3 regions of the Streptomyces sp. NPDC005811 genome follow, and region 1 is predicted to be linked to each of the others. Evidence: riboswitches for the same ligand, from Rfam matches in the RefSeq annotation. Region 1 holds a riboswitch; each other region holds the start of a gene.

What was found. A riboswitch is a leader RNA that binds a small molecule or an ion and turns the genes downstream of it on or off. The one in region 1 is predicted to bind thiamine pyrophosphate.
Region 2: linked by a shared signal. The riboswitch ahead of thiC (phosphomethylpyrimidine synthase ThiC) and the one ahead of ABZ490_RS18690 (thiamine ABC transporter substrate-binding protein) in region 1 are both predicted to bind thiamine pyrophosphate.
Region 3: linked by a shared signal. The riboswitch ahead of thiO (glycine oxidase ThiO) and the one ahead of ABZ490_RS18690 (thiamine ABC transporter substrate-binding protein) in region 1 are both predicted to bind thiamine pyrophosphate.

What each region holds. Positions count from the first base shown of each region.
Region 1 is NZ_JBEXXK010000016.1:20,356-25,166, forward strand. It holds gene ABZ490_RS18685 (iron ABC transporter permease) at 1-1,072, opposite strand, end outside; gene ABZ490_RS18690 (thiamine ABC transporter substrate-binding protein) at 1,120-2,199, opposite strand; TPP riboswitch at 2,282-2,389, opposite strand; gene rlmN (23S rRNA (adenine(2503)-C(2))-methyltransferase RlmN) at 2,451-3,557, opposite strand; gene ABZ490_RS18700 (SRPBCC family protein) at 3,613-4,062, opposite strand; gene ABZ490_RS18705 (phosphatidate cytidylyltransferase) at 4,213-4,811, opposite strand, start outside.
Region 2 is NZ_JBEXXK010000007.1:46,070-50,880, reverse strand. It holds gene ABZ490_RS09665 (YibE/F family protein) at 1-1,638, opposite strand, end outside; TPP riboswitch at 1,710-1,898, shown strand; gene thiC (phosphomethylpyrimidine synthase ThiC) at 1,891-3,717, shown strand; gene ABZ490_RS09655 (DUF4241 domain-containing protein) at 3,860-4,811, shown strand, end outside.
Region 3 is NZ_JBEXXK010000008.1:236,746-241,556, forward strand. It holds gene thiE (thiamine phosphate synthase) at 1-459, opposite strand, end outside; gene ABZ490_RS11670 (Rv2175c family DNA-binding protein) at 506-871, opposite strand; gene ABZ490_RS11675 (FAD-dependent oxidoreductase) at 965-2,146, opposite strand; gene ABZ490_RS11680 (hypothetical protein) at 2,245-2,595, opposite strand; TPP riboswitch at 2,670-2,782, shown strand; gene thiO (glycine oxidase ThiO) at 2,780-3,946, shown strand; gene thiS (sulfur carrier protein ThiS) at 3,967-4,167, shown strand; gene ABZ490_RS11695 (thiazole synthase) at 4,173-4,811, shown strand, end outside.

The DNA of each region.
Region 1 (4,811 bases):
CGTCGCGGCGGGTGAGCGCCGCGGCGGCCAGCCCGCCGATCAGCACCGCGATCGCGGTCGCGGCGACCGCGTACTCCAGCGAGTTGCCGATCGCCTCGATCGGCGGCACCAGGAAGACATTGCCTTCCTCGCTGGTCAGCGCCCGGTAGTAGGCGAAGTCCGGTGCGTCCAGGGACCGCTGCACGAGCACGGCGAGCGGCAGCACGAGCAGCAGCGCGATGCTCGCGAGCACCCCGGCCAGCAGCATCCACTGCCCGGCCCCGCGTGGCCGCCGGGCGGTCGTACCCGCGTCCACCAGCCGCAGGGCGGTCTCCCGCCGCCGTACCGTCCAGGCGTGTACGACGAGGATCGCGCCGACCGCCGCGAACTGCACGATCGTCAGGACGGCCGCCGTGGAGAGATCGAAGATCTCGGAGGTCTGGCGGTAGATCTCCACCTCCAGGGTGGAGAAGGTGGGCCCACCGAGGATCTGGACCACACCGAAGGAGGTGAAGGTGAACAGGAAGACCATCAGCGCGGCGGCGGCCACGGCCGGTCCGAGCGCGGGCAGGGTCACCGTGCGCCAGGCCCGCAGCCGGGACGCGCCCAGCATCCGCGCGGCCTCCTCCTGGCGGGGGTCGAGCTGCGCCCACAGCCCGCCGACGGTCCGTACGACGACGGCGTAGTTGAAGAAGACATGCGCCAGCAGGATCGCCCACACCGTCGTGTCCAGCCGTACGCCCCACAGGTCGTCCAGCAGACCGCCGCGCCCGACGAGCGCGAGGAACGCGCTGCCGACGACCACCGTCGGCAGCACGAACGGCACCGTCACCACGGCCCGCAGCACCTGCTTGCCCGGGAAGTCCAGCCGGGCGAGGACATACGCGCCCGGCAGCGCGACCGCCAGGGTGAGCACGGTGGAGGCGACCGCCTGCCAGGTGGTGAACCACAGGACGTGCCGGATGTCCGACCGGCCCAGGACGTCGACGATCCGCCCGAACTCCCATGTCCCGTCGACCTTCAGCCCACGGGCGACGATCGCGGCGACGGGATAGGCGAAGAACAGCCCGAAGAACGCGACGGGCAGGGCCATCAGGCCGAGCCGCGCCGCGCTCCCGGAAGGCCGTCCGGCCGCCTTGGTCACTTCAGTACGAGCGAGGTCCACGACGTGACCCACTGGTCGCGGTTCTGGGCGATCTTCGCCGGGTCCATGGTCTCGGGGTCCTTGGCGGCGGGCCCGTACTTCGTGAACTCGGCGGGCACGCTCGCCCCCTCGACCACCGGGTAGACGAACATGTTGAGCGGCATGTCCTCCTGGAACTCCTTGGAGATCAGGAAGTCGATGAGCGCCTTGCCGCCCGCGCTGTTCCTCGCGTTGCCCAGCAGCCCCGCGAACTCGATCTGCCGGAAGCAGGTCCCGGTCGCGACGCCGGTCGGGGCGGTGCTGGGCTTGGGGTCGCCGTAGATCACCTCGGCGGGCGGGGACGAGGCGTACGACACGACGAGCGGGTGGTCGGCCCCGGCCTTCTTGCCGCCGGCGGACCCCGAGAACTCCTCGTTGTACGCCTGCTCCCAGCCGTCGACGACCTTCACGCCGTTGGCCTTGAGCTTCTTCCAGTAGCCCTGCCAGCCGTCGTCGCCGTACCGTGCGGCCGTGCCGAGCAGGAAGCCGAGGCCCGGGGAGGAGGTGGAGGCGTTCTCGGTGACGAGGAGGTTCTTGTAGGCGGGCTTGATCAGATCGTCGTACGACGTCGGCGGGGCCAGCTTGTGGTCGGCGAAGTACTTCTTGTCGTAGTTGACGCAGATGTCGCCGTAGTCGATCGGCGTGACCCGGTGCTTGCCCGAGTCCAGCTGGTAGGCGCTGCCGACCTGGTCGAGCCCCTTGGCCTCGTACGACTGGAACAGACCGTTGTCGAGCGCACGCGACAGCAGGGTGTTGTCGACGCCGAAGAAGACGTCCCCCTGCGGGTTGTCCTTGGTCAGGATGGCCTTGTTGACGGCCTGGCCCGCGTCGCCGTCCGTGAGGACCTTCACCCGGTAGCCGGACTGCTTCTCGAAGTCGGCGAGCACGCTCTTGGAGACGGCCCACGAGTCATGGCTGACGAGGGTGACGGTCTTGGTGTCCGACGCGCTCTTGGTGCCGGACGACTCCGCACCGCATGCGGACAGCGTGACGAGGCCGAGGCCGACCGTCGCCGCCACGAGGGTCTTGAGGTGCACGGGATGTTGCACTGGATGTCCTCCTGGGGTTGGCCAGGAAGAACGCGGCCCCGCCCGGGGACACCCGGGCAGGGCACAACAGCTTGAGCGATGACCGAACTTCCTACCCAGAATGACCTGGGCGAGGTTCAGAGGGTCTGCGGCCCGATTGCCGCACTCTCAGCGCTGTGGCGCTCCCCTGTCGGAATATGAAGATGTGGGTGTGATGAAGACGCGAGTATGACGATATGGCGTGATGCCGTGGCCAGATTTTACCGCTCGGTGGCCGCCAGCTGACCACAGGCTCCGTCGATCTCCTGGCCACGGGTGTCCCGGACGGTGACGGGCACCCCGTGCGCCGCGATGGCCTCGACGAACGCCTTCTCGTCCTCGGGCCGCGAGGCCGTCCACTTCGAGCCCGGGGTCGGGTTCAGCGGGATGAGGTTGACGTGCACGGGCTTGCCGCGGAGCAGTCGCCCGAGCCGGTCACCGCGCCACGCCTGATCGTTGATGTCACGGATCAGGGCGTACTCGATGGACAGCCGCCGCCCGGACTTCTCCACGTAGTCGAATCCGGCGTCGAGCACCTCACGCACCTTCCAGCGCGTGTTCACGGGGACGAGGGTGTCGCGCAGCTCGTCGTCCGGCGCGTGCAGGGAGATCGCGAGCCGGCACTTGAAGCCCTCGTCGGCGAACCGGTGGATGGCGGGCACGAGCCCGACCGTCGAGACGGTGATCCCGCGCTGCGACAGCCCGAGGCCGTCCGGAGCGGGATCGGTGAGCGCCCGGATCGCGGTGACGACCCGCTTGTAGTTGGCGAGCGGCTCGCCCATCCCCATGAAGACGATGTTGGACAGCCGCGCCGGCCCGCCCGGGACGTCCCCGTCCCTGAGCGCCCGCATCCCGTCCACGATCTGGTGCACGATCTCGGCACTGGACAGGTTCCGGTCGAGCCCGGCCTGCCCGGTCGCACAGAACGGGCAGTTCATCCCGCAGCCCGCCTGCGAGCTGATGCACATCGTCACCCGGTCCGGGTACCGCATCAGCACCGACTCGACGAGCGTGCCGTCGAACAGCCGCCACAGCGTCTTGCGGGTGGTTCCCTCGTCGGTCGACAGATGCCGTACGACGGTCATCAGCTCGGGCAGCAGCGCCTCCCGCAGCTTCTCCCGCGCACCGGCGGGGATGTCGGTCCACTCCACCGGGTCGTGCGCGTACCGCGCGAAGTAGTGCTGCGAGAGCTGCTTGGCACGGAACGGCTTCTCACCGATCTCCGCGACGGCGTCCTTCCGCTCCGCAGGCGAAAGATCGGCAAGATGCCGCGGCGGCTTCTTGGCTCCGCGCGGCGCGACAAAAGTAAGTTCTCCGGGCTTAGGCATGGCCCAACCAGTGTCGCAGATCGAATCCGGTGCCCCGGTCGCGCGGCGGGAAGGCCTACGGCGTCGGCTGTTCCAGGTGGCTCTTCAGGAGCCGTTCGTTGATCGGTAGTTCCTTGCGGACCTGGGGGCGGACGACCAGGGGGAGGAGGACCTTGCCCACGCCCTTGCCCTCGAAGTCGAGTTCCATCGTCACGCGGGAGCGACGGCCGTCGTCGAGCGGGGTGATCTCGCCGTGGACGTGGCCGCGGACGGGGCCGTCGACGCCTTGCAGGCCCCAGGCGTGCGGCGGGTCGTACTCGGTGTACTCCATGGTCATCGGGATCTCCCGGCGGCCCACGTGCCGGGTGATGCGCAGCCGGGAGCCGACCTGGATCGGGCCGGGGTCCAGCTGTTCGGCCGACACCGCGCTCGCCTGCCACTCGGGCAGATGCGACGGGTCGATGAGGTACGCCCACACGTCGTCGGGGCTGCGGTCCACGTCGATCGATTCACGGAAGCCGGACATGACACCTGCCCCCTCTCGGGGTTATTGCCCATGAAAAGGGTCTTCAGAGGAAATCGTCCCACTATGTGGGCGGTCCGGTAAAGGCCGCGGGCCCCCGTCCTGAGGGATCAGGACGGGGGCCGGCGGGCAAGGTGGACGGGCCGGCGCCGGTCAGCCCGATCCGACGAACAGCACGAGCAGCAGCCAGACGACCGGAGCCGTCGGCAGCAGCGAGTCCAGACGGTCCATGATGCCGCCGTGCCCCGGCAGCAGCGTGCCCATGTCCTTGATGCCCAGGTCCCGCTTGATCATGGACTCGCCGAGGTCGCCGAGCGTGGCGCTGGCCGCGACCGCGAGGCCCAGCAGCAGCCCCTGCCACCACTGGCCGTCGTCGATCAGGAACTGCATGCACAGCGCGCCCACGACCATCGCGAACGACACCGCGCCCAGCAGGCCCTCACGGGTCTTGCCGGGGCTGATGCGCGGGGCGAGCTTGTGCTTGCCGAACCGCCAGCCGACGGCGTACGCACCGGTGTCGCTGACGACCGTGAGGAGGAAGAACGCCAGGACGCGCTGCGCGCCGTCGTCCGCGGTGAGCATCAGGGCGACGAACGTGGCCAGGAAGGGGACGTAGAAGGCGGCGAAGACCCCCGCCGTGACATCCCTGAGGTAGCCCTCGGGCGGTTCCGTCATCCGCCAGACCAGGACCGCCAGCGCGGTCAGGGCCATGGCGACCCAGGCGCCCTCGGGTCCCCGCACATACCCGGCGA
Region 2 (4,811 bases), on a different contig from region 1:
GCCCACCAGTGTGCGCACGATCTCCTCGGCGACCAGCTCGCTGTTGGCGACCGTGCCGACGCTGCTCTGCGCGATCGAGAAGAGCAGCAGCAGCGGCAGGGCGGCACCGGCGTAGGCGAGGACGAGGGTGTTCACCACGGACGCGATGTGGTCGCGGCCGATCCGGATACCGGCCCGGTACAGCCCGCGCCAGCCCATCGCCGGGTTCGCCTCGTGCAGCTCCCAGACCGCGGAGGTCTGGGTGACCGTGACGTCGTCGAGCACACCGAGCGAGCCGATGATGATGCCGGCGAGCAGCAGACCGCTCATGTCGATCGACGGGTACAGACCGTGGATCAGGCCGGTGTTGTCGTCCGTGTTGCCGGTGAGCGCGGCCCAGTCCACGAACCAGGAGCCGAGGAAGCCGATCAGCATCAGCGAGATGAGGGTGCCGAGCACGGCGACGGATGTACGGGCCGACAGTCCATGGCACAGATACAGGGCGATCAGCATGATGGCGCTGGACCCCACCACGGCCACCAGCAGGGGGTTCGAGCCCTGAAGGATCGCGGGCAGGATGAAGAAGTTCAGGATGAGGAAGCTCGCGGCGAGCGCCACCAGCGCCATGACACCGCGCAGCCGCCCGACGACCACGACGGCGACCGCGAAGATCACGGCCAGCACCGTCATCGGGATCCCGCGGTTCACATCGGTGACCGAGTACTGCAGGTCCTTCGGCGCCGAGGGCTCGTAGGCGACCACGACCTGCTCGCCCTGCTCCAACTGCCGTGACTGGTCCGGCTGGACGATCTCCGTGAAGGTACGGCCCTTGTCGTCGCCGGTGTCCACGCGGATCGTGGCCTTCTTGCAGGTGGCGTCCGTCTGCTGCTCGGCGGAGGAACCAGCGGTGGAGGCGTTGCCGACCGGGGTGCCACCGGAGGCGTTCACCGACTGGCAGCTCACCTTGACGACCTTGGTCACCGTGGCGTGCTGTGTCTGCCGGTCGAAGCCGACGCCGGTGCGCTCGTGCGCCGGGGCGCCGCCGGGCCACAGCACCACCAGCCCGACCAGCACCGCCGCGGCGAAGGGAATGAGGATCGCTCCGATGACCTTGCGCAGATGCTTGGAGACCGGGGCGGCCGGACCGTGGCTGTGGCTGTGCCCATGCCCGTGTCCGCCTCCGGAACCGCTGCCCTGTCCGCCGGTGTGACCGTCCTCGGAGCCGTGCCCATGGTCTCCGCCGGGAGCTGAACCGGGTCCCTGCCGCTGCCCTTGCCCATGGCCGTGCTCATGCTCGCGCCCGGGGTGTTCAGGCGGCTCGGAGTGCCCGGGATGTCCGGGATATCCGGGTCCGGAGGGCTGGGGCCCTTGCCGACCGGGCCCCGGGTGACCGGACCGGTGGTGCTCAGGCCCGTGGTGCTCAGGCCCGTGGTGCTCGGTCCCGGGATGCGGCCCTGGGCGCTGCCCGTAGCCGGGCCCGACCCCCTGACCGCCGCGGTCGAACCCGCCGCCGAAGCTGAAGTCGCGTTCGTCCTGACGCCCTTGGGCGGCGGGCCCGCCCTGTGGGGGGTTGCCAGGTCGGGGACCAGGGCCGCCACCGGCGCCGGGCCTGCGAGGCGGCTCGCCGGGCGGATACGGGGGCTGGTGTGTCGTGGTCACCGCCCGATCATCGCAAGAACGGCAGAGGCCCACTGTTCACCGCGCCACACATACCGCTAGCGTGGTGCCACCTTTGCACACGCGGGAGCTCGGAGCACCGGGCTGAGAGGGCGCTGACCTCCGTCTTCGCGATGTTTCACGTGGAACGTCACCAGAGCGAGTGATGTTTCACATGAAACGTCGGCAGACGGTAGCCGCTGCGTCGACCGCCGAACCTGTTACCGGGTAATGCCGGCGTAGGGAGTAGGTCTCATGACCAACAAGGACGCACGCACGCCTGCCTTCACGCAGAACGCGGCCGACACGGACGCGGCCGAGGCGACCAGCGAGAAGAGCGGGACGTCCATCGGCTGGCACAAGGGGTACCTCGAGGGCGCTCGCCCCGACCTGCGCGTGCCGGTCCGCCAGGTGCACCTCACCAACGGGCAGTCGGTCACGTTGTACGACACTTCCGGGCCGTACACCGATCCGCTCGCCGACACCGACGTACGCCGGGGCCTGGCGCCGCTGCGGGAGAACTGGATCATCGCCCGCGGCGACACGGAGGAGTACGCGGGCCGGCCGGTCCGGCCCGAGGACGACGGCATCAAGCACACCTCGCCGCGCGGTGGACTGCGCAATCTCGACGCGGTGTTCCCGGGCCGTCCGCGGCTGCCGCGCCGGAGCCGGGACGGCCGGGCGGTCACCCAGCTCGCGTATGCCCGCAGGGGCGAGATCACGCCCGAGATGGAGTTCGTGGCCCTCAGGGAGAGCGTTTCTCCGGAGGTGGTGCGAGAGGAGATCGCGGCCGGGCGCGCGGTGCTGCCGGCCAACGTCAACCACCCGGAGATCGAGCCGATGATCATCGGCAAGAGGTTCCTGGTGAAGGTCAACGCCAACATCGGCAACTCGGCGGTGACGTCCTCCATCGAGGAGGAGGTCGAGAAGATGACCTGGGCGACCCGCTGGGGTGCCGACACGGTCATGGATCTCTCCACCGGCCGCAACATCCACACCACCCGGGAGTGGGTGCTGCGCAACTCCCCCGTCCCGATCGGCACGGTGCCGCTGTACCAGGCGCTGGAGAAGGTCGACGGCAGGGCCGAGGAACTGACGTGGGAGATCTACAAGGACACCGTCGTCGAGCAGGCCGAGCAGGGCGTGGACTACATGACGGTCCACGCGGGTGTGCGCCTCGCGTACGTCCCGCTCACCGCGAACCGCAAGACCGGCATCGTCTCGCGCGGCGGCTCGATCATGGCGGCCTGGTGCCTGGCGCACCACAAGGAGTCGTTCCTGTACGAGAACTTCGAGGAACTCTGCGAGATCCTCGCCGCCTACGACGTCACGTACTCGCTGGGCGACGGTCTGCGGCCGGGCTCGATCGCGGACGCCAACGACGAGGCGCAGTTCGCGGAGTTGCGCACGCTCGGGGAACTCAACACGATCGCGAAGCGTTTTCACGTACAGACCATGATCGAGGGCCCGGGACATGTCCCGATGCACAAGATCAAGGAGAACATCGACCTTCAGCAGGAGATCTGCGATGAGGCTCCGTTCTATACGCTCGGCCCGCTGACGACGGACATCGCTCCGGCGTACGACCACATCACCTCCGGCATCGGCGCCGCGATGATCGCCTGGTGGGGCACGGCGATGCTCTGCTACGTCACGCCCAAGGAGCATCTGGGCCTGCCCAACCGCGACGACGTCAAGACCGGTGTCATCACCTACAAGATCGCCGCCCACGCGGCCGACCTCGCAAAGGGTCACCCCGGAGCCCAGGAGTGGGACGACGCACTGTCCGACGCCCGCTTCGAGTTCCGCTGGGAGGACCAGTTCAACCTGGCCCTCGACCCGGACACGGCCCGCGACTTCCACGACGAGACCCTCCCGGCCGAGCCGGCCAAGACGGCCCACTTCTGCTCGATGTGCGGGCCGAAGTTCTGCTCGATGAAGATTAGCCAAAGCATCACAGAGCGGTTCGGCGGTGCGGTGGCTGAGGGGGCGTCGCCGGAGGAGATCGCTGACGGGATGCTCCAGAAGTCGAAGGAGTTCGCGGCGAGCGGGAACAGGGTGTACCTGCCGCTCGCCGAGTGAGGCTTCGGGCGGTGCCCGCGGTCGACTGATCCGGGTACCGCCTGTCGCACTGCTCTCCACGGCAGCGTCGGCCGTTGTCGTATGCCGCCCCTATGGTTCCTCGAAACAGCAGGAGCATGATCGGTGCGGCTCGGGAGGCATGATGCGGGATGCTGAGCAGACGGTGAAGGTGTCCTTCGCTGAGGGGTGGGACCTGGTCTCCCGGACCGTGCTCCACCCGCTCTCGCCCGCTGCGGCCGAGGCACGGGACCGGGTGGGAAAGCCCTACGTGATGGTGCACTGGCTGGAGGGCCAGACCTCACCAGTCGAAGTGCACCTGGTGGCCTGGGGTGATTCCCATGTGGGCGCATGGGCGTACGACGATCGGGAACGGCGGATCAGGGAGGCGGACTGGCGCCTGCTCGAACCCGGGCGCCTGTTCCTGCGCCACCTCGGGGGATGGCGTTATGACACCGAGGAGCAAACCGAGTTCGCCCCCGAAGCCGGGCGCACCTACGTGGACCTCTTTCCGGGCGGCAAAGGGCGCAGGGTGAGCGAACCGAAGGGGGCGCGAGGACCGTCACGCCACACGCCCGCGGACATTCCCGAAGAGAACCGATGGCATGCCAGATCAGGGTTCGGCGTATGCGGTGTCAGGCAGCTGCTCCTGTCACAAACGTTGCCGCCAGGGCAGCGGCTGGACTTCGTGGATGCCACTCAGAGCGAGACTGAGGCATGGTGTGCAGACCGCTTCGCCGATGGCCGGCCTTCTCCCTGGGTGCCTCCGCGTCCGGCTCGACCAGCCCATCTCGAGGAGTTGTTCGAGCCAGGCACGCGTATCGCGACGAGCTTCGAGCCGGAGATGACGGTAAACCCCATACGGAACATCGCGGCTCTGCGTGTGCCCAGCGGCAGGCTGGTCGTCGCGGATCCCCTCACCAAGGGTCACGGCGCTGGTCGTGAGCTGTCCGAATGGATCACTCCGGGCGAGTATCTCGTGCAGGCTGCCGTAGTTGCCTATGAGAGCCAGTACGAGGACGAGCGTTTCCCCGTGGTGGAGGAAGTCGCTGTCCGTCTGCTGCTTGGGGAAGAACCGGTCTTGTCGTGGGAGCTGG
Region 3 (4,811 bases), on a different contig from region 1:
ACCGAGACCGGGGGCGGGCCGGCCGGGCTTGGTGGGGGTGGGCCAGCAGGGGCCTGTGCAGAAGTAGTCCACGCCCTCCTGGACGGCGGCGGCCTCGGCCTCCGCCTCGGAGTGCGTGGAGCGGCCCACGAGGACGTCGTCGCCGAGGATCGCGCGGGCCGCGGGGACCGGCAGGTCGCCCTGGCCGAGATGGAGCACGTCGGCGCGGGCGGCGTGGGCCACATCGGCCCGGTCGTTGACCGCGAGGAGCTTGCCGTGCCGGGCGCAGGCCTCGGCGAACACCGCCAGATGCTCCAGCTCCTCGGCGGCCTCCATGCCCTTGTCGCGCAGCTGCACGATGTCGACACCGCCCGCCAGGACCGCGTCCAGGAACTCCGGCAGGTCGCCCTGGCGGGTGCGGGCGTCCGTGCACAGATAGAGGCGGGCGTCGGCCAGGCGGGCGCGAGCGGTGTCGGTCATCGGTGTCCCCCGTGGTGTCGGTACCGGCTGTCTCAGACCGGCTGTCTCAGACGGCGAGCGCCTGAGCGCGGCGCTTCACCTCCGTGCCGCGATTCTCGCTGAGGGCCTGGGCGGGGGTGCCGGGCAGGCTGTCGTCGGGCGTGAAGAGCCACTCCAGCATCTCTTCGTCCGTGAAGCCGTCGTCCCGCAGCAGCGTCAGGGTGCCGGTGAGGCCCTTGACCACCTTGTCGCCGTCGATGAAGGCGGCGGGGATGTGCAGCGCGCGGTTCTCCCCGCGGCGTACGGCGATGAGCTGGCCCTCCTTGATCAGCTGCCGGACGCGGATCACGTCGACATCGAGCATCTCCGCGATGTCGGGCACGGTCAGCCAGGCGGGGACGAGAGCATCGGTCTTTGCGTCAATCTCGGTCACGGGGTCAAGGGTAGGCGCATGTGGGAGCGGGCGGCGATGGGTGCGTGGTCGGGTGCGGGTGAGTGGGGGCTTGTCGCGCAGTTCCCCGCGCCCCTAGGTAAGTGCGGTCGCGGTCTTCAAAGGGCGGCCGGGGTCTGCCAGTGCCGTCGGGTCCATGCGGGTGGCCGATTCGATCAGGCGTCGGCCCTGGGCCAGGTCGCGGGGGCGGCCCACGGCCAGGAGGGCGGTCAGGCGGCCGTCGCGGAGCCAGCAGACGCTCCAGGCCGGGCCCGTCGGGTCGCCGCGCCAGACCAGGCGGTCGGCCGTGGCGTGGTGGCCGGCGTACTGGACGAAGCGGCCGAACTGCTCGGACCAGAAGTACGGGACCGGGTCGTAGACGGCCGGGGGCTCGTCCGTGGCCGCGCCGACGATGTTCGCGGCGACCGTGCGGGGGCCCTGGAGGGCGTTGTCCCAGTGGTGGACGAGGAGACGTTCGCCGTAGCGCGCCGAGGGGAAGGAGGCACAGTCGCCGACCGCGTACACGTCCGGGAGGGAGGTGCGCAGCCGGTCGTCGGCCAGGACCTCGTGGTGGGGGCCCAGGGCGACGCCGGAGCCGGCCAGCCAGCCGGTGGCGGGGCGGGCGCCGATGCCGACGACGACGGCGCCCGCGGGCAGCCGGGTGCCGTCGTCGAGGACGACCGCGCCGGGCTCGACGCGGGCCACGCGCGCGTGGGTGCGCAGGTCGGTGCCGCTGTCGGCGTACCAGGAGGTCATCGGGGCGGCGACCTCGGCGGGCAGGGCACCGGCGAGGGGCCGGTCGGCGGCCTCGACGACGGTGACCGCGCAGCCGGCCTCGCGCGCGGCGGTGGCGAACTCGGCGCCGATCCAGCCGGCGCCGACGACCACGATGTCGTGCGCGGCGGCGAGGACGGGCCGCAGTCGTTCGGCGTCGTCCAGGGTGCGCAGCAGATGGACGCCGGGCACGCCCTCGGCGCCCGGCAGCCGGACCGGTTCGGCGCCGGTGGCGAGGACGAGGACGTCGTACGGGACGGGGCCGGTCCCGGTGTCCACCTCGTGGTCGGCGGGGCGCAGGCCGAGCACCTCGCGGCCGAGCAGCAGGTCGATGCCGAGGCTCTCGAAGTCGACGTCGAAGGCGGAGCCCTCGGCCTTGCCGAGCAGCACGGCCTTGGACAGCGGCGGCCGGTCGTAGGGCTGGTGGGGCTCGGCGCCGATCAGCGTCACGGTGCCGTCGAAGCCCTGTTCGCGCAGCGCGACCGCGGTCTGCACCCCGGCCATGCCGGCGCCGACGACCACCACGCGCCGCCCGGCCCGCCTGTCCTCTTCCCTGCTCAGCTCGCTCACCTGATCACCATAGACACCTGACGATCTGTCAGTCAGTGGTCGTGCTCCGTGACCTGCTCCACAACGCTGGTTCCGCTGCCCTCCTGCGACTCCCAGGACCAGGTCTCCTCCAGCCGCACCCGGCCGTCCGGCAGGGCGAGGACCGTCGAGACGCAGTGTCCCGAGGAGGTCGTGCCGTCCTGCTTGAGCTGGACGTACCGGAAGTCGAGCCGGTCCCCCCTACGGGTACCCACGAGACGGCCTCTTACGACATCACCGCCCGCGTAGTCCGCCCAGATCACGCCGTCCTCCTCGTGGTACGCGAAGCGGGTGCGGGTGCCGACCTGGCCCGGGGCCTGGTCGGCGACGGGGGCGAGGACGAGACCGTCGAGCGAGCGGGGCATGGGGAGAGGGCTCCTTGCGGGCGGGAGGCTCCCTTTACAGGGGCGCGGAAGCACGGGCTAGGGTGTGGCCAACGTAGAGCACTCGCGGGAGCCCGGACGCACCGGGCTGAGAGGGAGGCTGGCCGGCCTCCGACCGTACGAACCTGATCCGGGTCATGCCGGCGAAGGGAGGGGCTGGACGCCCATGTCGCGTACACGTACATCCGACGTCCTCGTCGTGGGGGGCGGGATCATCGGGCTGGTCACGGCGTGGCGGGCCGCGCAACGCGGGTTCGCCACGACGGTGGTGGACCCCGAACCGGGCGGCGGGGCCGCGCGGGTGGCGGCCGGGATGCTGGCCGCCGTCACCGAACTGCACTACGGCGAGCAGACCCTGCTGGGGCTCAACCTGGCCTCGGCCCGCCGCTATCCGGACTTCGCGGCCGAGCTGACGGAGGCGGCCGGACTGGACCTCGGCTACCGCCGGTGCGGCACGCTCGCGGTGGCGCTGGACGCCGACGACCGCGCCCATCTGCGGGAACTGCACGCGTTGCAGGCGCAGTCGGGGCTGGAGTCGGAGTGGCTGACCGGGCGGGAGTGCCGGCGACTGGAGCCGATGCTCGCGCCCGGGGTGCGGGGCGGACTGCGGGTGGACGGCGACCACCAGATCGATCCCCGGCGGCTGGCCGACGCGCTGGTCGTGGCGTGCGAGCGGGCCGGGGTGGTCCTCCACCGCGCCTGGGCGGAGCGGCTGTCCGTGGCGGGCGGCCGGGCCGCGGGGGTCGTCACGGGAGACGGTACGGCCCTGGGGGCGGGGCAGGTGGTGCTCGCGGCGGGGAGTCTCAGCGGGCGGCTGGCGGGGGTGCCGGAGGACGTGCTGCCGCCGGTGCGGCCGGTGAAGGGGCAGGTGCTGCGGCTGACGGTGCCGACCGGGTACGCGCCGTTCCTCAGCCGTACCGTGCGGGCCGTGGTGCGCGGCAGCCAGGTGTATCTGGTGCCCCGGGAGAACGGCGAGCTGGTCGTGGGCGCCACGAGCGAGGAACTGGGCTGGGACACGGCGGTGACGGCGGGCGGCGTGTACGAACTGCTGCGCGACGCGCACGAGCTGGTGCCGGGGATCACGGAACTGCCGCTGACGGAGACGCGCGCGGGACTGCGGCCCGGCTCCCCCGACAACGCGCCGCTGCTCGGGCCGACCGCGCTGGAGGGGCTGCTGCTGGCCACCGGGCACTACCGCAACGGGGTGCTGCTGACGCCGGTGACCGGGGACGCCCTGGCGCATGCCCTGGCCACCGGGGAACTCCCCGACGAGGCCCGCCCCTTCACCCCCCGGCGTTTCGGCGCCGCCGCCCGCTCGGAGCAGCTCGTATGAACGTCCAGGTGAACATGCCGGTGAACATCTCCGTGAACGGGGAGCGGCAGGCGGTCGCTCCCGGTACGGCCCTCGACAGCGTCGTACGGTCCCTGACGGCGGCGCCCTCCGGGGTGGCGGCCGCGCTGAACGAGACGGTCGTGCCGCGCTCGGAGTGGCCGGCGACGGCGCTCCGCGAGGGCGACCGGGTGGAAGTCCTGACCGCTGTGCAGGGAGGGTGAGCGCCATGGCCGACGATCCGTTCCTCCTCGGCGGTACGTCCTTCTCGTCGCGTCTGATCATGGGTACGGGCGGTGCGCCGAGCCTGGAGGTGCTGGAGCGGGCGCTGGTGGCGTCCGGGACCGAGCTGACGACGGTGGCGATGCGGCGGGTGGACCCCGGTGTACGGGGCTCGGTGCTGTCGGTGCTCCGGCGGCTCGGCATCCGGGTGCTGCCCAACACGGCGGGGTGTTTCACGGCCGGGGAAGCGGTGCTGACGGCGCGGCTGGCGCGGGAGGCGCTCGGGACGTCGCTGGTGAAGCTGGAGGTCGTCGCCGACGAGCGGACGCTGCTGCCGGATCCGGTGGAGTTGCTGGAGGCGGCGGAGACGCTGGTGGACGACGGGTTCACGGTGCTGCCGTACACGAACGACGATCCGGTGCTGGCGCGGAAGCTGGAGGACGTGGGGTGTGCGGCGGTGATGCCGCTGGGGTCGCCGATCGGGTCGGGGCTCGGGATCCGCAACCCGCACAACTTCCAGCTGATCGTGGAGCGGGCGGGGGTGCCGGTGATTCTGGACGCGGGGGCCGGGACGGCGTCCGATGTGGCGTTGGCGATGGAGTTGGGGTGTGCGGGGGTGATGCTGGCGTCGGCGGTGACGCGGTCG